Regions from separate parts of the Kurthia populi genome, predicted to be linked through region 1. Evidence: riboswitches for the same ligand, from Rfam matches in the RefSeq annotation. Region 1 holds a riboswitch; the other holds the start of a gene.

Region 1 (14,200 bases):
TTTCTAAAAATTTAAGACATAATAGTATGTAAATAGACAGTGCATCGATTAGTTTTTTGGCATAGAAAGAATAAACAGTGTGCGGGATAGTTCAAGGAAATAGGAGTGTAGTTAAAAAGATGATGTTTGTTCAGTTAGTGCAACAGTTGTGCATAGGATTAGTTGTGTAAGGGACGGAAAAAGCAGTTTGAGCGAGCGTGGGTTATAACAAATGATTAGGTAGAGAGAGTCTTTAAAAAAACTCAAGTACTATAGTTGATATGACGTCACACTCGGTCATGCGAATGCAACGTATTGTCAAAAATACTACAATGAGGTGACTAGCATGAAATCAAAATTAGTGAAATGGACTCTGGCGGCAAGTTTGGCAACATCGGCATTTGGATTAGGAGCTGTAGCATCTCCTTCATCTAATGTAGAAGTAGCGCAGGCGGCATATACAATGTTCTCAATTACAGATGGTGTGAATGTACGAAGTGGACCAGGGACAGGATATCGTGTATTAGGGCAATTAACATTTAATGATCCGATTTCTGTCATTAGTAAATACAATAGCGCATGGTCAAAAATTTCATATAAAGGCAAAACAGCGTATGTATCGAATAGTTGGATTGCGTCACAACCAAATGTACAAGAATATTATACGGTGAATACCGGAGGGGCTAATTTAAATGTGCGCAGTGGACCAGGCACGTCGTATAGCATTTTATTCAAAAAATCAGGCGGCTCTATTGCAGCGATGCTGAATAAAACGAATTCTAAATGGTACCGTATTTGGAGTGGTGGAAGCCGAGTAGGCTATGTATCAGCCGCGTATTTAGAACGTTTGCCAGCGTATAGTGTTCAAACAGAAGGCGTGAAGCTTTATCTTCGAACAGGGCCAGGCTCAACCTATACAAAGATTCGTACTTTGACAGACTATGAGGTGCTATACGCAGTAAATGTCGAGAGTAGTAGATGGTTTGCAGTGGCATATGCAGATGGCAAAATTGGCTATGTTAATGCAAAATATTTAACCCCTTTCCCATACTAAATCGTGAGGAGGAGTAGTGATGGCCAGAGCCCTTTTAAAAAAATGGTTGATGGCAGCGGGTTTCGCATTTTCAGCTCTGGGGGTGAGTGTACTAGCAGAGCCACAATTTATGGCACAAGCAGTACAGCAAATAACGATAAAATATGCACAATACAATGGCTTAAAAGCATTTGAAAAGCCAGCCATTACAAGTAAAGTGGTAGGAACCTATACACTAAATAACCCCGTGCATATTTTAAAGTCATATAATCGTGATTATTATGAGGTGCACATTGACAGCCAAAAAGGATATGTCCAAAAAGAATATGTTAGCGTAACGCCCTATTTCGTAAAAGCTGTGAAGGTCTATACACCGGGAGATACACTAAATATGCGAACAGGGCCAGGTGTCGGCTATAAAGTGATTGGTGCGGTAGCGCATACAAAGCCACTCTATGTAACAAGTACGAAGTCATTTGGCAACTGGCTACAGGTTTGGTATAAAGGACAGTTTGGCTTTGTGAATAAGGGATATACGGTAGCGCCTCCGTGGTATATGGTGCGTGTGCCGGCAGATGATACACTGACTGTACGAACAGGGCCAGGTGTCGGCTATCGACAAGTGGGGGCCTTATATAATAAAGACCGCGTACAAGTATTAGAAAAAACAACATCGAAATGGTATCAAGTGTATCACCGTGGGGAAATTGGTTATGTATCAGCCGCTTATGTAACGAAAAAATAGGGGTGAGACATCATGACATCAAAATGGGTAAAGTGGACAATTGCAGCAGGTTTAGCAGAGTCGGCATTTGGGCTAACATATGCCGCGCAACCCTCAACTGTTCAACACGCGCAAGCAATTAGTACGATGTATTCAACAACGGATCATTTAAATATCCGTACAGGACCAAGTAAGAAATACCGCGTTGTTGGGCAATTTAATGAAAATGATGCCATTCAAGTGCTTCGAAGCTATGCGACAACATGGTATCAAATTTCATATAAAGGTACAAAACGTTATGTGCATAAAGCGTATGTCGCAAAAGAGCCAATTCATATGGGAACAGGCTTTGTGACAACGGCAAAAGGTGTGAATCTTAATATGCGTTCTGGACCAAGCACAGGGTATAAAATTATTGGTAAAATGCCATCTCGTGCAGCATTTAAAGTGATCGATTTCCGTGATGGTTTTTGGTACAAAATTTATTATAAAGGAAAAGTTGGGTATGTGAGCTCAGCTTACACATATATTTATCACTAAGCAACTTTGCGGGGTATCATGCCCCGATTTTTTATGGCGTTTTTTGGAATGTATGCTATACTAAGGATAATTAAAATTATTGCAGGGGGACACGTATGTGTTGAGAAGGTTAAAGCCTGACCCTTAGAACCTGTCCGTTAATACGGGCGTAGGGAGCAATGTACGTAATCATTACTGTGTACATTTGCTCTCCGTCATGGAGAGTTTTTTTATTGCACTATTTTAATTTGCGGGGGGACACATTTGTGTTGAGAAGGTTAAAACCTGACCCTTAGAACCTGACAGTTAACACTGACGTAGGGAGCAATTTTTTAAAAGCGCGCTCCTATTTCGGATGCGTGCTTTTTTTTTGCCTACGTCCATCCAAGAGGAGGACTTTTTAATGACATTTTGTGACGAAGTAAGACAAGAAAATGCACTTTATTTTGAGGCAAGCTTTGAGCATCCATTTGTGCAAGGCATTGTGGACGGTACATTACCACTGGAGAAATTTAAGTATTATATGCTACAAGATGCCTTCTATTTAAAACACTATACGAAGGTATTGGCCATTGCTGCATCGAAGGCGACAGAAGCGGACGAGACGCTCTATTATTTGCAAGCAGCGCAAAATATTCAACTTGCAGAACTTGAGATGCATCGTCTAACGTTCCATGAGTTAGGTGTAACGGACGCGGAACTTGAAGCGTTTGAACCTTCGCCATCTGCGTATAACTATGTGAGTCATATGTACAATGCGGCCTATAACGGAGATGCGGCAGAAGCATTCGCAGCGATGTTCCCATGTCCATGGCTCTATTTAGAAATTGGCAATCGTTTTAAAGATGCGAAGCCAGGCGTCGCGCTGTATGAACAGTGGCTTGCGCTTTATAGCTCTGACGATATGAACGAGAATATTAAGCAACAATTAGCGTTAATGAATCACTATGCACAACAGCAACCGCATAAAATCTCATTATTTAAGCAGCATTTTAAAAAGAGCTGCTACTATGAGTGGAAGTTCTGGGAAATGCCATGGACGGCTGAAAACTGGGAGCAGGAGGTTATGCGCTATGTCACTCGTTAATATTCGAAAAAAAGCACCGCTTGTCCATTGTATAACGAACTATGTCGTAGCGAATTTTACGGCAAATGGGTTGCTTGCGATGGGTGCTTCTCCTGTGATGGCGGATGCCGTCGAGGAGGTAGCGGATATGGTACGTGTAAGTGATGCATTATTACTTAATATTGGCACATTAAATGAGCGCACGATGGAGGCGATGGTGACTGCTGGAAAAGCAGCAAATACGCAACAAGTTCCAGTTGTACTCGACCCAGTAGGTGTTGGCGCTACGCCATTTCGCAAACAGTTTGTAAAGCAACTTTTAGCGCAAGTGAACATTGATTTATTGCGTTGTAATGCTGGAGAATTAGCGGCTCTTACAGGCGCCCAGTGGCAGGCAAAGGGTGTGGATAGTGGTGAGGGGAATATGGATGTCATTGCAGCAGCATCCAAGTTCGCAAAAGATTATCAATGTGCCGTCATTATTACCGGTGCAACTGATGTTTTAATCGAGCAAGGGAAGGTTTATCGTATTTCTGGGGGCGTTGTCGAAGCAACCTTTGTTACAGGAACTGGCTGCTTACTTAGTGCAGTATGTGCAGCAACACTTGGTGCAGAAGCTTCTCTTTTGGAAACATTACAACAGTATAAGCAGGCGGCTACCATCGTCGGACCTAAAGCAACGGGCTCATTTCAAATGGGCTTTTTAGATGCCTTACATCATATTTCGGAGGGATTAGCATGATTGCATTAACAATTGCAGGATCAGATAGCGGTGGCGGAGCAGGGATTCAAGCCGACTTAAAAACATTTCAGGAGTTAGGCGTCTTTGGCACGTCGGCGATTACGGCATTGACGGCACAAAATACACTTGGTGTGCATGATATTATGGCAGCAGAGCCCGCATTTGTTGCAGCACAGTTGCATGCATTATTTGAAGATTTTGAGATAACAGCCGCGAAAACGGGCATGCTATTTTCACCCGCTATTATTGACGTGGTGGCAGCAACTATGCAACAGCAACATATCCCACTTGTCGTCGATCCCGTGATGATTGCGAAAGGCGGCGCGACATTATTAGCGCAACAGGCTGTTCAAACAATGAAGGAAGTTTTATTGCCGGTCGCGACAGTTTGTACACCAAATATTCCAGAGGCAGAGGTGCTCGCTGGTATGACGATCACTACAGCTAGTGATGTAGCACAAGCAGCACAGCGATTAATGGCGCTTGGTGCAAAAAATATTGTCATGAAGGGTGGTCATTTAAGCGGAGTGGATGCGGTAGATACAGTGTTTTTAGAAGATGGCTCTGTTTTTACGATGACGACGCCACGTATTGATACGAAGGCCACGCATGGCACAGGCTGCACGTTTTCAGCAGCCATTACAGCAGGGCTAGCGAATGGACAAGAGCTAAAGGAAGCCATTATTGAAGCGAAACGCTTTATTCAAGCTGCTATCGTACATCCGCTAGGCATTGGACATGGTCATGGACCGACCAATCATTTTGCCTATAATCGCTATGACTGTGAGGTGTTCGTCGATGAAGCGTAGTGATTTAGCGGTATATTTTATTATGGGAACGGAAAATTGTGTGAAGGCACCTCTACAAACGCTAGAAGAGGCACTTGCTGCGGGTATTACGATGTTTCAGCTCCGGGAAAAAGGTTCTTATGCGCTGAAGGGGGAGGCGTATATTCAATTTGCAAGGCAATGTCAGGCTTTATGTACACAGTATAATGTGCCGTTTGTCATTAATGATGATGTGGCCCTCGCTGTTTTACTAGAAGCGGATGGTCTTCATATCGGCCAGGATGATGCACAGCTACAAATTGCAAAAGCACAATTTAAAGGTTTTATCGGAGTATCGGTGCATACGGCTGATGAAATGGCTACGGCGATTGATGGGGGCTGTGCGTATGTCGGCATTGGACCTATTTATGCCACGTCTTCAAAAGCGGATGCCAAAGTACCCTGTCATACAGCATTTCCAAAAGCCATGCACGAGCAATTTCCTGAATGTCCGATTGTTGCGATTGGCGGTATTGAAGCATCGAATGTAGCGCCTGTTTTAGCAACGGGTGTGGACGGGGTAGCCGTTATTTCAGCAATTTGTCACAGCTCAGACATACAGCAAACCGTTAAACAATTAAAAGGTGAAACTATTTAATGTCCTATTGCGTCTATTTCTTAATGACGTAAATCTAGGAGGATTTAAATGGCTAATAGGCAAACGTTATCAGACATTGTGACAGACTGTTTTAAAGAACAGCTTATGACAAACTATGTAGCGAAAAATCCTGTCTATGTTCGCAGTGGTCCAGGAACCGGCTATGAAGCATTAGGTTATTTAGAAAAGGATGAAGTCGTCGGCGTATTTTGTACGGCAGGTGCGTGGTGCAAAGTGCAATTTCACCACCAGATTGGCTATGTAAATAAATTATACTTACAAGAACTTTCTTAATTGAAGCCCTCCGCGTATACTTACAATACAAAGGGGGTTTTTCATATGCTAGAAAATGATATTGTACGTTTAGAGCCGCTGACACAGCAACATGCGGAGGCTTTAGTACATGCTGCAAATGACGAGAGAATTTGGGAAATGACGCAGCCGCGCATTCGTTCGTTGGCGGATGCTACACACTATATTAATATGGCGTTACAAGCACAAGATCAGCAGGCATTTGCTGTCTTTTCAAAGGTACATAATCAAATTGTTGGTGCCACACGTTTTTACACGATTGATGAGGATTTTGGGAGTGTGGAAATTGGCTACACATGGCTGAATCCGATTGTGTGGCGTAGCGCTATTAATACGAATATGAAGCTTTTAATGTTTTGTTATGCATTTGAGCAGTGGGGAATGAAGCGGGTACAAATTATGGCAGATGAACGGAACATGCGTTCACGCAATGCGATTGTGCGTATTGGCGCGACATTTGAGGGGATTTTACGTAAACATAAATTCGGAGCAGATGGTGCGATTCGTAATAGTGCCGTTTATAGCATTATTGACGATGAATGGGCCTCTGTGAAGCGACATATTGAAGGATTATAATGAGAAAAAAGAGGCTTTGACATACATGTAAAAGTAACATCTCATATGAGCATAAGAAAAACCGGAATCGCGCTGTAGTGCGGTTCCAGTTTTTCATTGCGAACGCTAAAAAAGGAGCATGCCGTGTTGTATCTCAGTCACTTTTTTATTTTGAATAATGCAAAAATTTATGATGTGTTCGGATGAAATAGACAGTGAGTAACGAACTAAGTAATAAAAAGGCGATGCTGACTAACGTAGTGCCTGTCATAACGGGTGCAGTTGGGTGAAGGATATGATAAATATCTACATAAGTTTTGAGTGTTAAGACGATACACACAGCATTTTTCAGCACATGTAACACAGTAGAAGAATTTTTAAAAGATAATTCTTTATTTTCAGAATATTTATCGGAAAATTCATGCCATTCTGGATGTGTTGCCAATAGATGAAGAAAGCTCCACAGTACAATGCCTGCGACAAGTGGTAAAAAGACCAATTCACGCGTTTGCCAATCATTAAAGAGTGCGCTGTATACAAATGGAGGTAGCTCATGAAAATGAACGGTTCCATAAAGGGCTACAGCAAAAAATAAGATGAAACTCACAGTAGAAAAAATGTATTTGTTCATTTAGATGACCTCCTTATACATTAAGTATATCAGATAAGACACTTTCTTTTCGAGGCACTTGGGATTGAAAGCTCATCGCGGTACTTCGCCACTGTACGACGTGCAAGCGTAATATTTTCTTTCGCCATTAATAAATCAGTAATTTTTTGGTCTGATAATGGGCGGGTTTTATTTTCTGTATTAATTAAATTTTGAATATGCACTTTAATCGATGTTTGAGAGGCTCCGTCTTCAGATACCGCATTGGTAAACAATGAGCGTAGCGCAATTGTGCCAAAAGGTGTTGCTAGCCATTTATTTTTAGTAGCGCGACTAACGGTAGACTCATGCACGCCCAATTGTGCGGCAATATCTTTTAATAATAGCGGTCTTAGCGCAATATAACCTTGATAGAAAAAGGGCTGCTGATGTGCAACGACGGCCTCTAAAAGACGCGTTAATGTGCTTTGACGTTGATTTAAACTATGTAGTAACCATTCATAGCGCTTAAACTGCATTTTTAAAAATTCTGCTGCTTCCTGATGTTCAAAAAAGGCATCATAGGCAGTAGAAAGAGAAATTTTTGGCATGCCAGCTGTATTTAATTGGAATGTAAAGCCTTCATCACTTAGCATCACCGTCGCATCAGGCGTAATCGTCGTTGCAGGACGACTAAAAAGCGAACGACATGGCTTTGGCTCGAGTGCTTGAATTTTTCGAATGGCACGGCGCAGTGAATGAGGCGTGATATGAAGCGCCTGCGTAATTTTTTCGAAGGCACTATTTGCGACATCCTCTAAATGAGAAGTAACAATTTTTTCGGCAACGATTTGGCGCGGCTCGAGTGCTTCTAATTGTAGTAATAAACAGTGGCGTAAATCAAAGGCCGCAATTCCAGGCGGACCATGCTGCTGTAATTCTTGAATTGCTGCTTGTAATAACGCTTCCGGAATCTGATAGGCGGCGATGGCATCGCGTGACAAATAGCCATTGTCATCTAAGTTGTGAACAATTGTTAAGCATGCATAGAGTAATCGCTGTTCTTTCACTTCACAGTGTAGCAATTGTAACAGTTCATCCCGGTAATCTGTCTCGCCTGCAACGGATGGTAACACATCATCAAATCCCGTTGTAGATTTTTGATAACTTGAAGTGGTTTCTTCTAATTCAATTAAAGGGTTTTCTAATGCCTGTTCACGTACGAATTCAACTAAATCTTCGTGTGAATACTGTAGTAATTCAATGGATTGGCGCAATTGTGTGGTCATATATAATTTTAATTGTTGTTTTTGCGATAAACTCATCTTCATATGTCAAACACCTTCTTTTTTCTCTTTTAAGAAACTATTTTCTATATCATACCATTTTTCTGCATTGAGGGATATTACATGACCTAAAAAAATTTTTTTGGTGGGACAAATCATTACCCGATTTGCTACAAAAAAGCGTCAATGTGCTGTTTTATAACACTCTTTAAGTCATGTAACAGTTGAAAATAGTATAACCTAATAAAAAAATGTGTTGACTTGATAAAATTCGTGCATTATATTATGTGTAATCGGTTACACATGGAACCGGTTACATAACAGATCGTTTTGAGGTGAATGCATTGGCAACAATTCGTGATGTCGCAAAAGAGGCAGGAGTTTCTGTAGCGACTGTTTCTAGACATTTGAATAATAAAGGCTATGTAAGTAATGATGCGAAGCAGATAATTGAGAAGGCAATTACTACATTAAATTATGCACCAAATCAATTAGCACGCTCGCTAACGACGAAGCAAACGAATTTACTTGGTTTGCTTGTACCAGATATTACAAACCCTTTTTTCCCTGAACTAGCACGTGCGGTTGAACGTACAGCTTATGAGCATGGCTATACAGTGGTGTTGTGCAATGCGGGCGAAACGAGTGAAAAAGAAAAACATTATATCCGCTCGCTGCAACAAAATTATGCGGCAGGATTTATCGTAACTACAAACCATATCGAAGCAGATTTCTATAAGAAACTAGATGTACCTATTGTCGCACTTGATCGTAATTTATCAGAAGCGATTCCAACAGTGACATCGGATAATGTATTAGGTGGACAGCTTGTCGCTAATTATTTGGTCGAGCAAAACGTCAAACGCATTTTATGTGTGCGCGGGCCACTTGATATTGATGTCGCAAATGATCGGATGCGCGGCTTTGAAGAAATCATGAAGCAACATCCAACCATACAGTACGATACGATTGTGAGCCCTTTTGATTTTGAGTCAGCTAAAAAGGTGACCCTTCAGCAGTTGCAACACACAAGGGATTATGATGCGGTGTTTGCGTCAAGCGATGCATCGGCAATCGGTGTAATGAAAGCAGCTGAATCACTAGGGATACACATTCCAAAGGATGTATCACTTGTTGGTTATGACGGTATTAATATCGGTACATTGCTATCGCCAGAGCTAACAACGATTGCGCAGCCGATTTCCTTAATGGGAGAGCGTGCAACAGAATTATTAATTGCATTAATTGAAGGACAAAAAATGACAGCGAAGCGCGTTGTATTTCCGCCGAAGCTCGTCGTTCGAAATTCAACAACGAAAGGAACGGAATTATGATTACAGTAATCGGTAGTATTAATATGGATATCGTCGTTGAAACGACTGTTTTTCCAAAGCAAGGAGAAACGGTTTTTGGACGAGGGTTCCATACCGTTCCAGGCGGTAAAGGAGCAAACCAAGCTGTTGCAGTTGCCCGTTTAGGCAGCCATGTACATATGGTTGGTGCGCTTGGTCAAGACGCATTTGGTAACGAATTGCGTACGATTTTACAACAAGAGAAGATTGACGATACATTCGTTCGTACAACAGAGACAGCAACAGGTATTGCGAACATTACATTATTTGATAATGATAACCGCATTATCGTGGTACCAGGAGCGAACGCAGATGTATCGCGCGAATCAATCGATGCAGCACGTACATTAATCGCTAAAAGTGATTTAGTCGTTATGCAGCTAGAAATTCCACAAGATACAGTAGAGTATGCGCTGTCCGTTTGTGAAGAATTACATACACGTGTGTTATTAAATCCAGCGCCTGCTGAGAATTTTAAAGCAGAATGGATGGAGCGCGTTGCTTACTTCACACCAAATGAAACAGAATGTGCTGATATTTTCGGCGTTGATGTAGAGAGCGCTTTAGAACGCTTCCCGAATCAATTAATCGTTACATTAGGTGCAGACGGGGCACGCTACTATGATGGTACACAACATGTGTTTGTTAAAGGCTTTAAAACAAAAGCTGTTGATACAACAGGTGCGGGTGATACATTTAATGGTGCTTTAGCGCATGCACTAACGACAAATCAATCGTTGTCAGAGGCAGTTGAATTTGCGAATGTCGCGGCATCATTATCAGTTGAAAAATTTGGTGCACAAGGCGGTATGCCACAGCAAGAAGCAGTGCTTAAACGCTTAGGAGGCGCACAGTAACATGAAAAAACAAGGTATTTTAAATCGTGAACTAGCCGGGATTTTTGCACGTATTGGTCACACAGATCAAATTATGATTGCAGACTGCGGGTTACCGATTCCAGATGGTGTTACATGCATCGATCTCGCTTACAAAATTGGAGAGCCGGGCTTCATGGCGATTTTAGAAGTTGTTTTAGCAGACTACAAAACAGAAAAAGCAATTATCGCCACTGAAATGGCATCACAAAATGCACCCCTTTACAAAGCGGTGCATGACATAGTAGATACAGCATTTGAAGAGGTTTCACATGAACAATTGAAAGCGCTATCTGCAAAAGCGAAAGTCATTATTCGTACGGGTGAGGCTACGCCGTATGCCAATATCTTATTGCAATCAGGTGTCATTTTTTAAAAGGAGGAAACGTGCATGATTGAAATGTCGGGCATTCAAAAAGCATTCAGTGGGAATGTTGTTTTGAAAGACGTCCAATTCCAGTTAGCAGATGGAGAAATCCACGCGCTAATGGGCGAAAATGGTGCGGGTAAATCAACGATGATGAAAATTCTAACGGGGATTTACGAGCGTGATAACGGCGTCATTAAAGTCGATGGTGAAGAAGTTCACTTCAAATCACCAAAAGAGGCAGAAGCAAAAGGGATTGCCGTTATCCACCAAGAGTTAAACATTTTACCGGACTTAACGGTTGCTGAAAACTTATTTTTAGGTAATGAGCAAACAATTGGTATGGGGATTATGAAAAACAAAGAAATGAATAAAGAGGCAAAACGTATTTTAAACCAATTAGGTTTAGACATTGATGTGCGTACACCAGCAGGTTCATTGTCAGTCGGTAAACAGCAAATTATTGAAATCGCCAAAGCGATGGAAACAAAAGCAAATGTTATCATCATGGATGAACCGACGGCTGCGTTAACAGACCGTGAAATTCAAACATTATTTAAAACAATTCGCAAGCTAAAATCAGAAGGGGTATCATTCGTTTACATTTCTCACCGTATGGAAGAAATTTTCGCGATTTGTGACCGCATTACGATTTTACGTGACGGTGAGTATGTCGGTGTTCGTACGATTAAAGATACGACATTTGACGAAATTGTTCAGATGATGGTTGGTCGTGAACTTGGTGAACGCTTCCCAGGACGCAACGCAACCATCGGTGATGTAAAGCTTGAAGTGAAAGGGCTTACACGTCCAGGCCTCTGTGAAGATGTTCATTTCAATGTCCGTAAAGGTGAAATTGTCGCACTTGCTGGATTAATGGGGGCGGGTCGTACGGAAGTAGCGCAAGCAATTTTCGGCTACCGCAAAATGACGAAGGGTCAATTATTCATTGACGGAAACGCTGTGAAAATTAAAAACCCTCGTCAAGCTAAAAAATTAGGTATCGGCTTTGTAACAGAAGACCGTAAAACACAAGGGTTGATCGTTGACTTCTCGATTAAAGAAAATATCGCGATGGCCAACTTTAGTAAAACATCTAAATCAGGCATCATTAGTGGTTCGAAAGAAAAGTCATTTGTTGGCAATCTTGTGAAAAAGCTTGGCGTTAAAACACCAAGTGCTGAACTATCTGCCAAATCATTGTCCGGTGGTAACCAACAAAAAGTAGTTATCGCAAAATGGTTAGGCATTGAACCTGAAATTTTAATTTTAGATGAACCAACACGCGGCGTTGATATCGGCGCGAAAAAAGAAATTTATCAAATCATGAATGACCTTGCAGAACAAGGCGTAGCCATCTTAATGATTTCTTCTGAATTACCAGAAGTTATCGGCATGTCTGACCGCGTACTTGTGATGCACGAAGGTAAAATCACTGGCGAGGTTGCTGGTGAGGACATGACACAAGAAAAAATTATGCATTATGCTACTGGAGGTGACAAAGTTGTCCAAAGCCAAAACTTCTAATGGCCTAATGCAAAAATTAGGACCGTTATTTGGATTACTACTTATTGTCGTTATTATTTCTATTATGAGTCCTAGCTTCTTAACAGCGGACAATATTTTCAACGTTTTACGTCAAGTTTCAATTAGTGCGTTAATCGCATTCGGGATGACATTTGTTATCTTAACAGGCGGGATTGACTTATCTGTCGGTTCGACCTTGGCACTAACGGGTGCCGTTGCTGCTAGCTTATTAGCTGGTGGTACAGATCCATTCATCGCAATGGGTGTGGCATTAATCCTTGGTTTAATCTTAGGTGCAATCAACGGTGTTGTAATTGCAAAAGGTAAAGTAGCACCATTTATCGCTACATTAGCAACAATGACCATTTATCGTGGTCTAACACTTGTTTATACAGATGGTAAGCCAATTTCTGGTTTAGGCGATCACTTATCATTCCAAATGTTCGGTAAAGGGTATTTCTTAGGAATTCCAGTACCTGTCGTAACGATGTTAATAGCATTCTTCGTATTGTACTTCATCTTACGTAAAACAACATTTGGTCGTCGTGTGTATGCAATCGGTGGTAACGCCGAAGCATCTCGTCTATCAGGTATTAATGTAGACCGTACAACAATTGCGGTTTACGCGTTAACAGGTATGTTAGCTGCAATGGCAGCATTAATTTTAACGTCTCGTTTAAATTCTGCTCAGCCTACTGCAGGTCAATCATATGAATTAGATGCAATCGCAGCAGTTGTTTTAGGTGGTACAAGCCTTACAGGTGGCCGTGGTTGGATCGTTGGTACATTAATCGGTGCATTAATCATCGGTGTGTTAAACAATGGTCTAAACTTAATCGGTGTATCATCATTCTTCCAACAAGTAGTCAAAGGGTTAGTTATTTTATTCGCGGTATTAATCGACCGTAAAAAAGCAGCGTAAAGGGGTATTTCACTATGAAAATGAAAAAATTATCAGTTACAGCATTACTTGCATCATCTCTATTATTGGGCGCTTGTTCCATGTCACAAGGTGGCGACGACAAAGCAAAAGATACAAAAAAATCAGATGGCGATTTCAAAATTGGGATGTCTGTTTCAACATTAAACAACCCATTCTTCGTTACATTATCTGACGGTGCAAAAGCCGAAGCAAAAGATGAAAAAGTGAACTTAACCGTTGTAGATGCACAAGATAACGCATCAAAACAAGCATCAGACGTTGAAGATTTAATTCAACAAGATGTTGATTTAATTATTATCAACCCAACAGATTCAAAAGCAGTCGCTTCAGCAGTTGAATCAGCGAACAATGCCGATATTCCAGTGATTACAGTTGACCGTGCTTCTGAAGGCGGCGAAGTTGTATCACATATCGCTTCTGACAACAAAGAAGGCGGTAAAATGGCCGCTGAATATTTAGAAGAAGTAATCGGTGAAGGAGCGAAAGTTGCTCAACTTGAAGGTGTAGCTGGTTCATCAGCTGCAACAGACCGTGGTGCTGGCTTTGAAGAAGTAGCGAAAGACGGTTTTGATGTAGTAGCTTCTCAAACAGCTAACTTCAATCGTGCTGAAGGTTTAACAGTAATGGAAAACATCCTACAATCAAACGCTGATATTAAAGGTGTTTTCGCACAAAATGATGAAATGGCTTTAGGTGCTATCGAAGCTATTGAAGCATCAGGTAAAGACATCAAAGTTGTTGGTTTTGACGCAACAGATGATGGTGTAAAAGCTGTTGAAGATGGTAAAATGATCGCAACAATCGCTCAAAAACCAACTGAAATTGGTGAAACTGCGATTGAAACAGCTGTCAAATCATTAAATGGTGAAAAAGTAGAAAAAGATATTCCAGTTGAATTAGAATTAA
Region 2 (17,946 bases), on a different contig from region 1:
AAACAGCAACAACGGAAGAAGAAGAGGAAGTCGAAACTGTCAGTGGTGAAACAGCTACAGAAACAGTGAAAGCCGATTTAACCAAACCATTAAGCTTAAACGAAGATGCAACAGATGATTCAATCGTTATTTACGATATGAACGATGAACAATTTATTACAACACGTGTAGATTATTCATATGCTGCAGAAGGTTCTCAAACGAAAAAAATCTTAATGACCTTATATGATCGCTATTATACGACATACTTCAATAATTACGCTGTATCAAAAGATGAGAAAAAAATCATTCTTGATTTTAATGGTCAAGGAATGTTAGAAAATAATTTTGTTTATACAAATGAAAACTATGTAGAAATCATTACCTCATTATTTGCGAATTTCCCTAAGCTTGAAACCATTCAATTTAAAGTAGATGGTCAAGTAACAGAACTTGATAACTTCACGGAAACATCACGCGCTGATTGGAAGAAAATGCTTGAGCAAAATGATTACACATACAATGTTGTAGAAAATTAATAACTTATGGATAAAGTGTGGAGCCGTTACAAAGAGTTTGTGACAGCACCACGCTTTTTTTAATTCATTTTAAATGAACCGCTGCTTTTGTATCGCTTGCTATTTATAATAGTAGTAATAATGTATGAATGGAGAGATAAAGATGTCTACGAAACAAATGTTAATCGGAATGTTTGTTATGGCCATTGTGACCTTTGTAGCCGTTTATTTAACCGCTATTTTTGAAAATGTTTGGATTTGGGGCGTCTGGTTCATGCTGATGGTGTTGTTGGTCGCGTGGACTGCCTTTATTAAACCAAAATGGAAAAAATCATCACAATCGTAGAGAATGGAAACGTGAGGATTCTCTTTAATGAAAGCCAAAATCGTTGTGATTTTGGCTTTTTCTTATAGAAGAAAATAAAATAATGAAAAGAATTACGTTATACTTGTGAGAAGGAGTGATTAACATGCGATTACTAATTGCAGAAGATGAAGTATTAATGCAGGAACTATTAACGTTGCACTTAAGTCCAGAGTATGATGTCACAATCGCTAAGGACGGGGCAGAGGCGCTTGAGAAAATTAATTTAGAAACATTTGATGCAATTTTATTAGATATTATGCTGCCGTATGTAGACGGCTTTACGTTATGTGCAGAAGTACGTCGTATGGGGCAGACACCGATTTTAATGCTAACAGCTCGCACAGAGGTAGAGGACCGCGTACGTGGCCTCGAGCTTGGTGCAGATGATTATTTAGTGAAGCCATTTGATTTTGCAGAATTGAAGGCGCGTATTCATGCATTAATCCGCCGTGCGACCATGCAGGAGGAGAAGGATGAATCGATTATCCAATATGGCTCATTTAAAATGGATATTCAGTCCTTCAGTGTACAGGTCGATGGTCAAAAAATTGACTTTACAGTAAAAGAGTTTGAATTGTTGAAGCAGCTTGCTTTAGCACCGAATCAAGTATTTACGCGTGATGATTTGCTGCATTTATTATGGGATGAGGAACATGAGCGAGACGGACGCGCAATTGATTCGCATGTAAAAAATGTACGTTATAAAATGAAAAAAATCGGTGCGCGCACAAAGCTAATTAAAACGGTTTGGGGTCTTGGCTATCAATTTGATATGCCAGAAGATGCGCATGTTTAATCGTGTCGGTTTTAAATGGGGCGCACTTATTATGGCACTTTTCTTTATTATTTTAGTGCCGCTCGCCGTGCTAATTGATCGTATTTTTGCAAATGTTTATACCGATTATGTAGATGCCTCTGTTGAGAAAGCGGCGACACGAGCTGTTATGCAACTTGAAAAAGAGGATAAGCTAGAGCCGGAACGCATTAATTTAATGCTCAGCTTAAGTGACGATGCCATTATCGTATTCGATAAAAACGGCAAAATTTTATCCCGCTCGGCTTATGAGTTTTTTGAGCAAGATACCATTGACTCGCAGTGGCGAAAACCGCTTGAAGCCGGACAAAAATCTTATACAGGAAGCCGTACCGAAAATGCTACTGGCGCGCGCTTTCATTATGTAGGAAAACCTTTACTAAAAGATGGCGAATATAATGGTGGGGTCCTAGTCATGTCAAATGTCACAAGCTGGTATGAAACGATGAGCCAGATTCGCTATTGGACGCTACGCGGTATTTTAATGGCGATTTTATTAGCGCTTGTGTATACGATTTTAGTGTCGTGGAAATTATCACGTCCACTTGTTGATATGACCGAGGCTACGCGTAAAATTGCCAAAGGGCAGGATACGAAGGTCACGGTTACGAGTAAGGATGAGCTTGGCATTCTCGGTGAGTCCATTAATGATTTAAGTGTGGAGTTAAATAACTACCGAAAAAACCGAAGTGAACTACTGGCGAATATCTCACATGAGCTACGGACGCCGGTATCTTACTTACAAGGCTATGCACAACTTATTGAAAATGGACAGTATCGCTCTGAGGAAGAGTTGAAAAAATATGCGCATATTATTGATCAGGAATCCATTCGTTTATCTAAATTAATTCAAGATGTTTTTGACCTATCAAAAATGGAAGAAGGCATGATGACATTTTATAAACAAGCGGTTGATATTGAAGAATTACTAGAAGATGCCGCAGATAAAGTTCGTTTAAAGGCACATCAAAAAAATCTAGCCTTAGAGGTTGCGATTCAAGGGCCGCTTCAAGACATAGAAACAGACGGTATGCGCTTTGAGCAAATCATTATTAATTTACTGCAAAACGCGGTTAACTATACGCCGCAGGGAACGATTACACTGCGTGCATTTGAGCAAAAATCTACACTAATTATTGAAATAACTGATACAGGTGTTGGTATTCCAGCAGAGGATATTCCCTTTATTTTTGACCGCTTCCACCGGGTTGAAAAATCACGTGTTCGCGATAAGGGGGGCACAGGCCTTGGCCTAGCGATTGTTAAAGCGTTAACGGAAGCATTAGATGGTGCTATTACAGTCGAAAGTAAGGAAAATATCGGTACTACCTTTAGATTGTCATTTCCCATTCATACTTTTTCCACAAATAGCTAGTATGATAATAATATAAACTCATGTGACTCCACCCCCGGATGCCATGGATAGAAAAACACGCACCTACGTCAGGAATAGGTGCGTGTTTTTTCGTTTAAAAACTTTCGGTAATTAGATCATCAATTGTTAATTCTTTTAGCATGTGCTTAAAAGCCTTTGTGGCAGCTGGAGAGGCACACATCGTAATTGTAGCGGTTTCTAAATCAATATTTTGTGCAAGGTCTTGAGCGGTTAAGCGTTGTTTTGTACCTTCTCTTGTGACATAAGGGTAGTAGTGGAATTGTGGTTGTGTCCGTTGTAGTTGGCGGAAGTAGCCATCTAATGCCAAGTCATCCATCGTACGAACAGACCAATAAAGATGAAATGGCACGGACGGTTGCTTTTCCCATACGTTGACGGCTGCTAAAGCAGGTGTCACACCACTACCACCTGTAATATAAATCAGTGGTTTTTCAAAGGATGGTAAGCTGTCATAGCCCTTTGAAATATAAAGTGGTGTCCCGGTTTTAAGAGCTGCTAATTGATTTGTAAAGCGACCCACTTTTTTGACGATAAACGTATAGTTCGAATCCTGTTTATCAACAATTGTTAATGGATGCTCCAAAGCGCCCTTGCGTAGCCAAACCGTTTGACCAATAGAAAGTGATTGAGCTGTTGTTACAGTGAGTTCTATCATTGACGAACTTAATGGCTGTACGTTGACAACAGCAGCGTTCGCAGGGCGAATTTTTGCATAAAGCATAGGAATGTAAAAACCAAGCGCGATGACTAAGTAAAGTGCATATAAGCTACCCGCAAGTGGAGCCCCGAGTGCAATGTTGATAAACACGACATGGAGACCCATTAATACGATGGCTACGAGATTGAAATGATGAATCCATTTTATCCAATCATAGCGAATAAATGCGCTTTTTTTGATAGCTGTTTGAATCATGCTTGGTGTGTAAAGAAGCCATTTTTTTGCAAGAAATAAAACACTCAGACCGGCAATAATCAGAAAGATTGTTTGAGCATTACCACCATAACTTGCGGCCTGGTGTGTCGCATGTGAGTGATGAACAAAGCCTTCTGCCTGATTGTGTAAAAGAATTGCGCCAACCCCAACAACAGCTAATATACGGTGTGCTTTTTGACCAAGGTGATAGGCAATAAAACGAGGGCGCGCTCCTAGAAATAATACAAAGCTTAATGAGCTAAAAGCAATTGCTCCAAGTGTGACGGCAATTATATTCCAAAAATTTAGCGAATTAGGCTGTAAAACAAGTTGCCAAATGATGAGTGGAAGTGGTAAAACACTAATAAGAGCAGTTAATTGTGTGCGAGTCATAAGGCATCCATCATCCTTTCCGTTAGTAGATATACCAAGTATAACGGTGGAAGCTGTTGAAATAATAAAAGAAAGCTGAAGATTTGCTGAAAAAAGGGGGCGTACGATGACGAAAATTTTAGTTATTGACGATGAGATGAGTATTACACAATTTTTGCAAATGGGTTTGGAAGCAGAAAACTATGATGTTTCGGTTGCAAATGATGGTATGAACGGTATTCAATTAGCGAAAAATACGGTGCCAGATGTTGCGATTGTTGATATTATGATGCCGGGAATGAATGGCTATGAGGTGTGTCATTTATTAAAAAAACATGTGGGCTGCCAAGTTATTTTATTATCAGCAAAAGGAGAAGTCGAAGATCGTGTGAAGGGCTTAAATGCATTGGCTGATGATTATATGACGAAGCCCTTTAGCTTTGAGGAGCTATTAGCTAGAATTCAAGCGCGTTTGCGTAATGTAAATATACAGCAAGAGGAAAGTATTTTACTAATTGACGAGAAGCAAAAATTAATTATTTATAAGGGAGAGCCGCTGCAATTAACACGTACAGAATATAAGCTATTACATTATTTTATTGAGCATCCACAGACTGTATTATCAAAAGAAGCTATTTTGAACGCGGTATGGGGCTATGATTATTTTGGTAGCGTCAATGTTGTAGAAGTATATATGAAAACATTACGACAAAAGCTCGGAGATACAGAGCATACGATGTTACAAACCGTGCGTGGCTTTGGCTACAAATTGGATATACGCCTATGAGTATGCGTAAACAGCTCATTTGGCGTACCGTAGTTATTTTTATTATTTTGTACGGCTGCCTTGCACTTTTATTAGGCGCGATTTTTAAATATTCGATGCATGTTGAACAACAGCAATTAGTAGATGGAGCAGTACAAAATATACAGTTCAATGATCAAAAAGTGACGGAGGAATCGCAGCACTTTTTAGCACAGCAATTTCCGACAGCTAAGGTGGTTATTGATGGACAGCAAATTTTAGCACTTCGTGGGCCGCATCATGCTACAACGGATACCCGCGTTTTTGAGCAGCAACAACAAGGGCATCATGTTGAAATCTCCTTTCCATTACATGAGGAAAATGAATTAATGATGACACAATTAATGATTTTTACAAGTGTGGTTGCAGTGCTATTTATCATAGCATTCCTTTTTTACCGGCGTATAATTGAGCAAACATTGGCACCATTAAATGCACTAAATACGCAAGTACGGCAATTGTCGGCAGAAACAATGCATGACAAAGTAGCTGTGCCTCATGCGCCACTTGAAGTGAAGGAGTTAGAGCAATCTGTACAGCATATGCAAGACCGTCTACAAAGTGCTTTTGAAAAAGAATATGCTACGCAGCAAATGTTGCAGCAATTTGTCTCAGATGCATCACATGAATTAAAAACGCCATTAACTTCTATACAGGGTTTTACAGAAATATTGCTACGTTCACCACTAGATAATGTACAACAAATACGGCAGTCTATTGAGCAGATTCGCACGCAGGCAACACGCATGACAAAACTAACGGAGCATTTATTACAGCTTGCTCATTTAGACCGTGAAGAACCCTTACAATGTGAAGAAATTTCACTTGATGACTTACTTGAAGACCTAGCACCTATATTAAATATGTTGAATGAAAATTATACGATTCATTATATGCTACAGTCTCCATTACCGATTTCTGTAGACGTCATGAAGATTCAACAAGTAATCTTAAATCTTGTTCAAAATGCTATACGCTACAGTCCTATAAATACGACTGTGACGATAAAAACATATGGTTATACCGTAGAAGTGCTTGATGAAGGAGAAGGCATCGCATCAGCGCATTTAGCGCATATTTTTGAACGTTTCTATCGTATTGATAAGCACCGTGCTCGTCAATCTGGTGGAGAAGGGTTGGGCTTGGCGATTTGTAAATCAATTATGGAGCAGCACGGTGGACAAATTCGTGTTGCAAGTACAGTAGGAGTAGGTACTTGTTTTACGCTTATATTCCCTTTTAAATAAAGCTTTTTATTAAAATATAAAATTATACAAATGATGGTAGCAATAAAACCTTTTTGAGCAACCCATTGTCATTCAATTATTATCGTGATATACTCCTTGATAATCACATACAAAAAGATGCTAGGAGTGCTGATGTTGTCAGCCGAGAAATTCACGCAATGAATTAATCCTTGAACCTGATCTAGTTTGTACTAGCGTAGGAAAGCGTTGATTGATTCATATGATCACGTCCCATGCCGGAATTCTAGGCATGGGACGTTTTTTAATTTCATTTACCACTAGGGGTGCTGTAAAAGGCTGAGATGAAACCCTTATGACTTGAATTAGGTAATGCTAACGAAGGGAAGTGGGTTCTATTTACAGACGCATGTAGAGCCATTTCCTATAGGAAATGGCTTTTTTGTTGTGATGAAGGAGGAATGGATAATGGTTGTCGCAATGGAAGATGTATATTTTTCATACAATGAGAAGGTAATTTTAAGTGGCTTAAATCTACACATAAAAGCGGAGGAGTTTATTAGTATTGTTGGTGCAAGTGGTTGTGGGAAGAGTACGGTATTTCGTTTACTACTAGGACTTGAGCAACCACAGCAGGGTGTGATTAAAAAACCTGGAAAAATAGGTTATATGCCACAGCAACATCAGCTTATGCCATGGCGAACAGCGCTTGACAATGCGATTGTTCCTTTAGAATGTCAGGGGATTAAGAAGAAAGAGGCTCGTAGGCAAGCACAGCAATTTTTTATACGGTTTGGATTAGCGGATTATGAGGATAAAAAGCCACATGAATTATCAGGTGGCATGCAGCAGCGCGTAAGCTTTATACGAACTCTTTTAACAGGAGCGGACGTATTGTTGTTAGATGAACCATTCAGTGCACTAGATGCGCTTACACGCAAGGATTTACAGCAGTGGCTAAAGGATATTGTGAAAGTAGAAAAAAAGACCATTCTTTTTATTACACATGATATTGATGAAGCTTTGTTTTTATCAAATCGTATTTTTGTGGCGACAACACAGCCAATTGCAGCATTCGAATGCATGGACTCGTCAGTCTCAAAACAACAAATTTATGCCAAGATTGGTGGTGCTATGGTATGAGAAAAATGCTACCGCCATTAATTGTAATGCTCGTTTTACTAGCCGTGTGGGAATGGCTTGCACATTTGATTGCCTCACCTTATATTTTACCGTCACCGCGACAAATTATTGAAAAGATATGGCTACTACGAGAGCCACTCTTCATGATACATCTACCGGCGACATTAGCCATTATTGCGATTGGTTTAGTTATTTCACTTGTGTTAGGTATAGCTCTTGCATTAGTAATGGATGCTAGTGCTTGGCTAGAGCGCGCTTTTTATCCGCTTCTTGTCGTCTCACAAACGATTCCAACGACGGCCCTTGCACCTATTTTTGTGCTGTGGTTTGGTTATAGCATTTGGAGTAAGGTGCTTGTGACCGTCCTAATTGCTTTTTTCCCCATTGCGATGAATACTTTTGATGGCTTGCGCAGTGTGAAAAAAGGGCAGCTAGAGCTTCTGCAGACATTCGGTGCAAGTCGTTGGCAACAATTTTGGAAATTAAAAGTACCAAGTGCCATCCCATCCTTTTTTACGGGTTTAAAAATTGCTGTTCCGCTGACGGTAATTGGTGCTGCGATTGGTGAATGGTTAGGGGCTCAGTCCGGACTAGGTTACTTTAGTAAACGTATGATGACACAAATGGATGGGGCAGGTGTGTTTGCACCGATTGTTGTGTTATCACTACTAGCGATTGTTTTTGCTACGATAATGACAATAATTGAAAAAAAATATATTACGTGGAGGAAAGAAGCATGAAGAAAATAATGATGTTATGTATTTTAAGTGTTTGTTTGATGCTAGTAACTGCTTGCGGAAGTAGTGATAAAAAAACAGCAGCTGATGGGCTACAAGAGGTAACACTCGTACTTGATTGGTATCCTAATGCTGTACATAGCTTTATTTATGCTGCTGAGGAAAAAGGCTATTTCAAAGAAGAGGGGATTCGCTTAAACATCCAATACCCACAAAATGTGACGGACCCATTGACATTGACTGCTGCCGGCAAAGCAACGGTGGGGATTTATTATCAGCAAGATGTTGTGCGAGCGCGTGCAAATGAGGACATCCCTGTAAAATCAATTGGACCGATTGTACGCGAGCCATTAAACCATATTATTGTCCTGGATAAAGAAAAGACGATTCAATCACCGAAGGATTTAGAAGGAAAAACAATTGGTTATGCAGGAAGTGACCTGAGTGAAGCTTATGTAAAATCTATGGTAAAAGCAGATGGCGGGGACCCAGAGAAAGTGACGATGCAAGATGTAGGCTTTGATCTTGTACCAGCACTGATTACGAATAAAGTGGATGCGCTTAGTGGTGCGCTTATTAATCACGAAGTGCCCGTAATGGAGGAGAAGGGATTTCCGACACGTACGTTTAACCCCGCGGATTATGGGGTGCCGAATTATTATGAACTGTTATTTGTATCCGGGGACAAGACAATTGAAGAAAATCCAGCACTACTAAAAGCATTTTTACGTGCTTCTGAGAAAGGCTACGCTTATATGAAGAAGCATCCACAACAAGCATTAAATCTATTAATAGCGAAACAAGATAAAGAAAACTTCCCATTATCACCTAAAGTAGAAAAGAAAAGCTTACAAATTTTAATGAATACGATGGAGCAAAAAGAAGCTGCCTTTTTATCTGACAGTACAGATGTATGGCAACAGCAAATTGATTGGATGAGCGAACAAAAAATGATTACGACTAAACCACAGCCAACGGATTTATTTGTGAACTTATTAAACTAATATCTTTGAAAGAAGCTGGGCAAATATCTCCAGCTTTTTTTGTGTGTAAACGGGTATAGAAATAAGACAATTAAAGCAAGGGTGGGGAAGAATAGATGAATTTATTGTCAAAACGGATTCGCTTACGTGACGTAACAGTAATGGATATTCCAGCGATTCACCAGTATGCGTCATTAGAGGCTGTATCACGTTATGAGCCGTGGGGACCTAATTCATTGGAAGAAACAACGGAATTTGTTACAGAGGCTATGGTGGATGCTGCGGAGAATAAACGAGCGCGCTTTTGTCTTGTTGTAGAGTACAAGGGTCAAGTTATTGGAGCGGGTGAGTTACGTGTTACAGACTGGTATAATGAATGCGCAGAAATCGGCTATGTGTTACACCCAGCTTACTGGGGACAAGGATTTGCGACTGAAATTGCGAATATTTTACTGGCATTTGGCTTTGAACAGCTAGATATGCATCGTATTTTTGCGACCTGTGACCCTGAAAATATTGCTTCCTTTAAGGTAATGGAAAAGGTCGGTTTTCAATCAGAGGGGCGAATCCGTGACCACATGCGTATAAATGGTGGCTGGCGGGATTCTCTTGTTTACAGTATGCTGAGCGACGAATGGCAAGGAGTAAAAAATTAATAAAAAATTTGAAAAATTCAGCAGATTTTCAGGTTGTCACGATATAGTAGAGGCACCAACTGAAAGGGTGTGGAAATCATGATTTTATTCTTACCTTTTTTACAAATGAAATCTGGTCATCATCAAGCAGCAGAAGCATTAGCAGCGAAAATTAAAGAACGTTACCCTCAAGAAAGCGTAGAAAAAATTGATATTTTAAATTATACATTTCCAAGGCTAGAGCGTGTGGTTACAGCAACTTATTTAAAGTGGATTCATTATTCACCAGCAAGCTATCATCACTTTTTTGAAAAGCAATTTCATCGCCAACAATATGTATTTAAACCATTCGAGCCATTTGAAAAAAAGATGTTACAGACACTTTACGCATTGATCCTTGTGAAAAAGCCACAATATATTATCTGTACACATAGTTTTCCGTCAAGACTTGTTGGATTATTAAAACGTCAATATGGTCTTACTGTGCCATTGATTAATGTATATACAGATTTTTTTGTTGATAGTGTTTGGGAAAAACAATTAGCAGATTTGCATATGGTTCCTTCTACAGAATGTGCTGTTGAATTGATGCAAGATTATGGGGTTCAAATCCCACCAAATTTTAGTATCTGGTATTCCAGTGCATCCACGTATTGTAAAAACAATAGCTAGAACAGTTAGTCAACAGCCACATATTTTAATTGCTGGGGGCAATTTAGGATTAATTGATAAGCATGTAATCACGCAGCTTCAAAATTCAACGATGCGTTTTTCCATCTTATGTGGAGATAATAAGAAGCTATATGATGTTATTACTTCTTGGCATTTACCAAATGTAGAGCCTTTACGGTATATTACAAGTCGGGATGAAATGAATGCACTCTATGATAAAGTGGATGCGCTGTTATCCAAACCAGGTGGTGTTACAGTATCTGAAGCATTAATGAAAAAGCTACCCCTTTTTTCAAACTATGCACTACCGGGTCAGGAACGACTAAATTTAACTTATTTAACTCAACATAATCTTATTTTTGAAGTATCTGGCCCGAATATGTTGCAACAAATTCAAGAAGTATTGGAAAATAGTGAACAGATGCTTAGATTTCAACAGGCAGTTCAAACATATTATCAACAATTGGGTATTTTAAATACAGAAAGACAATATGTTGCACAATAAAAAACCCCAAAAGTCGTCATGTTAACGACTTTTGGGGTTCAGCTATTTTATTTATTTTAAACCTTCGTGGTGTGTTGCGCGATATTTCGCAAGGTCACCAGATATCCCAGGTGTTGTTAAACCGTATGGGCTAAGGATTTTGTCGATTTCTTCCGGTGTGAAGTGACCGTATTCAACACATAGCTCACGTACAGATTTACCTGTTGCAAGTGCTTCACGTGCGATACGAGAAGACGATTCGTAACCGATATATGGTGATACAGCTGTAATAATACCAATGCTGTTTTCAACATAAGCAAGTAAACGTTCTTTGTTTGCTTTGATATCTTTTAGGCAGTATTCTGTAAATACTTCAAATACATTGTCCATAATTTGTAGTGATTGTAGTAGGTTATAAACAAGTACAGGTTCCATCACGTTTAATTCAAATTGACCCGCTTCAGAAGCCATTGAAATCGTTAAATCATTTCCTGCTACTTGGAATGCTACTTGGTTCATTACTTCAAGCATTACAGGGTTTACTTTCCCTGGCATAATTGAAGATCCTGGTTGACGTGCAGGTAAAATTAATTCACCTAGACCAGCAGTTGGGCCAGAAGCCATCATACGAATATCATTTGAGATTTTTGACATGTTTAGCATACACACTTTTAATACAGATGATACTTCTGTGTAAACATCGGTGTTTTGTGTACCATCGATTAAGTTTTGCGCTAATGCATATGGATAGCCTGTATTTTTGCGTAGGAAGTTAATCGCAAGCTCACGGTATTCTAAATCAGCATTTAAGCCTGTACCGATTGCCGTTGCACCAAGATTGACTGTTAATAAGCTTTCTTGTGCTTTTTTAATACGTGTAATATCACGACCAACAACTGCTGCATAGGCTTCAAATTCTTGGCCTAAACGAATTGGCACAGCGTCTTGTAAGTGTGTACGACCCATTTTGACAATATCATCAAATTCTAGTGATTTTGCGACAAATGTATCTTTCATTTTTTTCATTGTTTTGCCTAATTTTTGAATCATTGAATGTGCTGCAATGTGAATTGCTGTAGGGAATGCGTCATTTGTTGATTGTGCCATATTTACATGGTTGTTTGGGCTAATGATGTCGAAGCGACCTTTATCATAACCTAAAATTTCAAGAGCACGGTTAGCGATGACTTCATTTGTGTTCATATTAATTGAAGTACCGGCACCGCCTTGGATTGGATCCACAACAAATTGTTCGTGCCACTGCCCGTTAATAATTTCATCACATGCTTCAATCATTACGTCTGCAGTAGATGGTTTTAATTGATGTGTTGCTGCATTTGCTTGGGCAGCTGATTTTTTCACGATAGCCATTGCACGAATTAATTCAGGGTGAATCGTATACCCTGTAATTGGGAAGTTTGCTTTTGCACGCATTGTTTGTACGCCATAGTAAGCTGTGTTTGGAATTTCTAATTCGCCTAAAAAGTCATGTTCTTTACGTGTATCCATAGTAGTGTGTCAAGCGAATTACTCGCTGACTGTCACCTCTCTTTGTCATAGTAGTTATCATTGTCACATACTAAGTGTAACGCGTTTAGTTGTTAAAAACCGTGTTGTTTATGTAAAAGCTATTACAGTACTTAGGATGCATTTTTCTCTCACCATTACGCTAACGTTTTTTGGAAGCGTTATCAACTAATTCGCTTTAAAAAATTCACATTTTCGTAACTTATCTCATTCTGGCATAGTATTAATCTTTTTTCAAGATATATAAAGGAATTTCTACATAAAAAAGCGAATTTAATACGAAAAGGGGGCTACAACATGAAATACGATGTCATTATTATTGGTGCAGGTCTTGCAGGTTTAGTGACAGCAACTGAATTGATCAATCGAGGAAAAACAGTTTTATTATTGGATCAAGAAGGCGAACAATCTTTAGGAGGCCAAGCTTTTTGGTCCTTTGGTGGCGTATTTTTAGTTGATTCACCTGAGCAAAAACGTCTAGGGGTAAAAGATAGCTTTGAGCTTGCTTGGAAGGACTGGCGCCATACAGCAGGATTTGATCGTGTTGAAGATGAGGATAGTTGGGCGGTTCAATGGGCACATGCCTATGTTGAATTTGCGACACATAAAAAATATACGTATTTAAAGGAAAAAGGTGTACGCTTTTTCCCTGTAGTCGGCTGGGCCGAACGTGGGGCGATGCTACCGGGCGGCTATGGAAATTCCGTGCCGCGCTTTCATATTACATGGGGAACGGGACCAGGACTTGTCGAGCCATTTAAAAAATCTGTGCTTGAAGCGAGAAATCGCGGGCAATTAACCTATCTAGCGAGGCACCAGGTGACGGAACTTATCATGACGGAGCAGGGTGTGTGCGGTGTTCGAGGGAATATTTTAGTGCAAGACACCGCGGAGCGTGGTAAAGCGACCTCTCGCGCAGTTGTACGGCCATTTCACTACGACGCGGATGCGGTTGTCATTGCATCTGGGGGCATTGGCGCGAATTTGGAGCTTGTACGTCAAAACTGGCCTGATCGACTTGGAAAAGCGCCTGAAACAATGATTGCCGGTGTGCCTAATTATGTAGATGGTAAAATGCTTGAGCTAGCAGAGAAGCATGGTGCGCGTATCGTTAATAAAGATCGGATGTGGCATTATACGGAAGGCTTACGCAATTTTTCACCGATTTGGGACAATCATGGCATTCGAATTTTACCAGGACCGTCCTCATTATGGCTTGATGCAGAGGGGAATCGTTTTGAAGCACCAAATTATCCAGGCTTTGATACGTTGTCAACGCTTGAAGCGATTGGCAAAACGGGCTATGATTACTCATGGTTTATTTTAACGGAGGAAATTATCGAAAAAGAATTTGCATTATCCGGCTCAGAGCAAAACCCGGACTTGACGAATAAGCGGTTACTTGAGGTACTACAGCGTGTGAAAAAAGGGGCACCAAAACCTGTGCAGTCATTTATCGACAATGGTGTGGATTTTGTCGTAGCGGATGGTGTCAAAGAGCTAGTAGCGGGAATGAATAATTTAGTAGGCAATGAATTGCTCGATTTTTTATCAATTAAGGAGAAAATTTTGAGTCGTGATGACGAAATTGTGAATAAACAATCGACAGACCCACAAATTCAAATAATTTATCACGCAAGACGCTATATCGGTGATAAAATAGTACGCGTAGCAAAACCACATAAACTATTAAGCCCAGCTAGTGGGAAACTTATTGCGGTACGTCTTAATATTTTGACGCGCAAGACGCTTGGAGGATTACAAACTAATTTAAACGGTGCCGTACTAGATCAACAGCAGAATGTCATCAATGGCTTGTACGCAGTAGGTGAAGCGGCAGGATTTGGTGGCGGAGGTATCCATGGCTACCGTTCCTTAGAAGGAACCTTTTTAGGTAGCTGTATTTTCACCGGATATACAGTTGGGCGCGCCATACCATAGGGGGAATAAATGAAATGAAGAAATTTAGCTTATTATTTGTATTAAGTCTTATACTTGTTATACTTGCAGCATGTAGCCAAGAAGAACCAACACAAACATACGATTTTAAAGCTACAAACAGTGATTGGGATACGAGCTATTCAGTTGTTCAAGAGCCATCAGTAGGTCAAAAACAATATGAACTAAGCATTAAGTATGTTGGTACAGGAGATTTACCAAAACAAGTTGGTTATGAGCTAGCAGATGAAAAAATTGCCGGAACAGGCGAGTTATTAGTAAACAATTCCATTAAAAAAACGGATTCATGTAATGAATGTACATTAGCAACGGAAGAAGATAAAACATTGACACTTACTTATGATGGAAAGCAAGAAACGCTTGTTTTGAAAAAACAATAATGTGATTAGAGTGTAGACAAATATGTCTATACTCTTTTTTGTGGTATAATTTGGTAAAAGGGTGTGCAAGATGCATAAACGGAGCGCGATTATTTTAATCGAACAAAGCTGTGTCGCGTTAATTAAGCGTGTTAAAAATGGACGTCGCTATTATACATTTCCTGGTGGGAAGGTAGAAGAGGGTGAAACGGTGGAAGCCGCAGCAAAAAGAGAGGCGTTTGAAGAGCTTGGGTTAGTTGTTGAAATTGGAAATTGCTTGATTACCATTCCTTATAATGGTACACAATATTATTATTATGCCACGCGTCAAAGTGGAGTTTTTGGCCAGGGGACAGGCGAAGAGTTTGTTGATATGCGAGCAGAGGATACATATGAAGCGGTGTGGATGCCACTTCATATGTTACGCCAACATGACATTATTCCGGTAGAGGTTGTTGAAAAAGTACTCGAACAGGAGGGGTTATATGAGACCTAAAATAAAGCTTGAAAAATCAATTCCCGAAAAAATTGCGAATAGTATTGGCTATGCGGCTATTTTATTTTTAATCATATTTTTCTTCGCAAAAATGAGTACGTTACCCGCAGAAATTCCGATGCATTACAACGGGAATACGGTTGACCGTTACGGCTCTAAATGGGAAACAATCGCTCTTATCCTTATTGCTATTGCAACGCAAATAGGCCTAGAATTTTTAGAGCGTAAACCACAGTTACATAATTATCCAGCACGTTTTAACGAAGAAAATGCCGAGGAATTTTACCGTGCAAGTTCGCAAATTTTAAACTATACAAAAAATACAATCGCGGTTCTGATGGCTTTCATTATGTATGAAATTCTGACTCTACAAGAACAGCTTTCACCGCTGTTTTGGATATTAATTGCATTGGTTATTGGATTATCCATTTGGGGCGTTATGAAAATGAGTCGTATTGGTAAATAATTAAAAAGGCGTATCATGAAGTAGACAATTACGACTCCATGATACGCCTTTAGTATGTTTTATTGACCGTCTATTTCTGAACGGAGCATCGGTTCTAGTTGCTCAAGTGGAATATGACCAACAAGTGGCTCATACATCGAATTATTTAAAATGACACGTGTATGAGGAATACCCATGACATCAAACTTTTCGGAAATCTCTGGATGTTCGTCAACATTGACTTTCAATACTTGAATATCGTCGTTGTTATCATCTAGTTGTTCAAGTACTTCTGCGAACATGCGGCAAGGTCCGCACCAAGTTGCCCAGAAATTTAATACGACCATTTTATTCGTCGCAACTTGTTCATTTATTTGTTGTGGATTTGTTATGTGTAAAATTGACATCTGTTTGCCTCCTAAATACGCTTCTTGAGCTAGTGGTATCATAGCACCAAATGAAAATAAGATGCAATAAAACTGTTTAAGCTGTATATACAAAAGAAGCGGCTTTGACATACGTGTAAAAATAACCGCTCCTATAAGCATAAGAAAAACCGGAATCGCGCAGTGGCGTAGTTCCGGTTTTTCGTTACGAACGCTAAAAAAGGAGAATAACATGTTTTGTCCCAGTCTTTTTTGCGAACCTATCCTCAAATTGAGTCAAGTATAGTTTTATTTGAATCTTGTTTTTAATGAGCTAATATACGTGCCATCTGTCGTTTTAAAGCGTGGGACACCATCTTTACTAAATTCAACACCTGCAATTTGTACAGTTGTACCAATTGGAAGTGCTTTTACTTTTGTAATTAAGTTTACATCGCTGAATTCAGATAATTTTACAAGTGTTGTGACGGATGATGGGAAGTCACTTGTGTAATAATATTGTTTCACATTTTCTGGCACGACTTGTGTATGTGTTTTTAACGCAGTCATGTATTTACCACCTGTTGTTTTTAAGAACGGTGTGCCCGCATCAGTGTATTCGATGCTATCAATTGTAAATGTACGATCAATACCATATTGTTTGTAGATGCTCTTACGTGCGAAGTCATTATAAAGTGTTTGTTCTTTTAATGTTAATACACGTTCAGGAACGTCTGTAATGTATTTTTCAATATCTGCACGTACTTTTTGTACATATTGTTTATTTGCTGAAATATAGCGACCATCTGATAATTCTAAGCGCGGTGTGCCACCTTCAGTGAAATCAACGCCTGCAATTGTTAACACAGAGCCTTCAACTGCTTTTCCGACACGTGTAGACGTATTAAAGTCTACATTATCGTATAAGTTTGCGTCTTTTTTCAGAAGGATTTTTCCAGGATTTAGATAATAAAAGCTATCATAGCTTGCGACAATCTTTTGCATATAAATTTTGTTTGCTGAAATGTATTTATTTGTTCCGATTTTAAGACGTGGGACACCAGTAGAGGTATAATCAATACCTTGTACCTCTACTACAGTATCCTTTTCTAAGGTACGGATTTTTTTGCTAGCTGTGAAAGTTGTACTTTTATAAACGCCCGCATCTTTTTTCAATATAACGTTCTTTGGATTTTTCGTGAAAAATTTCGTTAAATCGATGTCATTACCTGCTTGTGTGACAAGTGAAGATTTACCGCGAATATCATTTAATTCTTGGTTTGGATGTAAACGGTTTAAATCGACATAGCCGCTAATACCGCTTACAATACCTTGGTCTGTGTATTGCCATAGATCATAGTTGTAAGCTGGTGCTGTGCTGCCGTAACGTGGAATCCATACGAAATCGGCTTTTGATGTATCTAAATTTAATTGGTTATATAAGTGATGTGCAATGTAAAGACCTACTTTTTTATCTGTATATTTTCGTAGTTCATCCACATAGGCGTTGATGATTGTACGCATGCTTTCACCAGATGTACCGGTCATCTCTTCAACATCAATTACATACATTTGCGCATCTTTATCTGCACGATTATAAAAATCGCGTGCTTCTTGTCTCGCATCAGAGCTTGAGACGGCTAAACTGTATGAATAAACGCCGAAGGGTACGCCATTTGCTTTTGCTTGTTTTTCGTATGTACTATGCATGTAATCCTCAACAGAACTACCGTATTGTGTACGAATAATAGCGAAATCAACTGTTTTTGACA

The links. A riboswitch is a leader RNA that binds a small molecule or an ion and turns the genes downstream of it on or off. The one in region 1 is predicted to bind thiamine pyrophosphate.
Region 2: linked by a shared signal. The riboswitch ahead of ACFSY7_RS14030 (ABC transporter ATP-binding protein) and the one ahead of tenA (thiaminase II) in region 1 are both predicted to bind thiamine pyrophosphate.

The regions. Positions count from the first base shown of each region.
Region 1 is NZ_JBHUOR010000104.1:262-14,461, forward strand. It holds gene ACFSY7_RS11870 (SH3 domain-containing protein) at 326-1,033, shown strand; gene ACFSY7_RS11875 (SH3 domain-containing protein) at 1,053-1,757, shown strand; gene ACFSY7_RS11880 (SH3 domain-containing protein) at 1,770-2,276, shown strand; TPP riboswitch at 2,350-2,448, shown strand; TPP riboswitch at 2,498-2,596, shown strand; gene tenA (thiaminase II) at 2,659-3,342, shown strand; gene thiM (hydroxyethylthiazole kinase) at 3,329-4,063, shown strand; gene thiD (bifunctional hydroxymethylpyrimidine kinase/phosphomethylpyrimidine kinase) at 4,060-4,872, shown strand; gene thiE (thiamine phosphate synthase) at 4,862-5,488, shown strand; gene ACFSY7_RS11905 (SH3 domain-containing protein) at 5,537-5,782, shown strand; gene ACFSY7_RS11910 (GNAT family N-acetyltransferase) at 5,828-6,376, shown strand; gene ACFSY7_RS11915 (hypothetical protein) at 6,522-6,986, opposite strand; gene rpoN (RNA polymerase factor sigma-54) at 7,016-8,275, opposite strand; gene ACFSY7_RS11925 (LacI family DNA-binding transcriptional regulator) at 8,566-9,564, shown strand; gene rbsK (ribokinase) at 9,561-10,439, shown strand; gene rbsD (D-ribose pyranase) at 10,441-10,833, shown strand; gene ACFSY7_RS11940 (sugar ABC transporter ATP-binding protein) at 10,849-12,351, shown strand; gene rbsC (ribose ABC transporter permease) at 12,359-13,273, shown strand; gene rbsB (ribose ABC transporter substrate-binding protein RbsB) at 13,288-14,200, shown strand, end outside.
Region 2 is NZ_JBHUOR010000122.1:5,158-23,103, forward strand. It holds gene ACFSY7_RS13995 (hypothetical protein) at 1-518, shown strand, start outside; gene ACFSY7_RS14000 (hypothetical protein) at 661-843, shown strand; gene ACFSY7_RS14005 (response regulator transcription factor) at 968-1,660, shown strand; gene ACFSY7_RS14010 (sensor histidine kinase) at 1,653-3,053, shown strand; gene ACFSY7_RS14015 (hypothetical protein) at 3,148-4,380, opposite strand; gene ACFSY7_RS14020 (response regulator transcription factor) at 4,487-5,146, shown strand; gene ACFSY7_RS14025 (sensor histidine kinase) at 5,149-6,411, shown strand; TPP riboswitch at 6,524-6,631, shown strand; TPP riboswitch at 6,682-6,773, shown strand; gene ACFSY7_RS14030 (ABC transporter ATP-binding protein) at 6,838-7,512, shown strand; gene ACFSY7_RS14035 (ABC transporter permease) at 7,509-8,252, shown strand; gene ACFSY7_RS14040 (ABC transporter substrate-binding protein) at 8,249-9,253, shown strand; gene ACFSY7_RS14045 (GNAT family N-acetyltransferase) at 9,349-9,888, shown strand; gene ACFSY7_RS14050 (MGDG synthase family glycosyltransferase) at 9,967-10,539, shown strand; gene ACFSY7_RS14055 (hypothetical protein) at 10,466-11,044, shown strand; gene ACFSY7_RS14060 (aspartate ammonia-lyase) at 11,096-12,532, opposite strand; gene ACFSY7_RS14065 (FAD-binding dehydrogenase) at 12,848-14,491, shown strand; gene ACFSY7_RS14070 (hypothetical protein) at 14,506-14,889, shown strand; gene ACFSY7_RS14075 (NUDIX hydrolase) at 14,960-15,364, shown strand; gene ACFSY7_RS14080 (SdpI family protein) at 15,354-15,830, shown strand; gene ACFSY7_RS14085 (thioredoxin family protein) at 15,890-16,216, opposite strand; gene ACFSY7_RS14090 (DUF5776 domain-containing protein) at 16,484-17,946, opposite strand, start outside.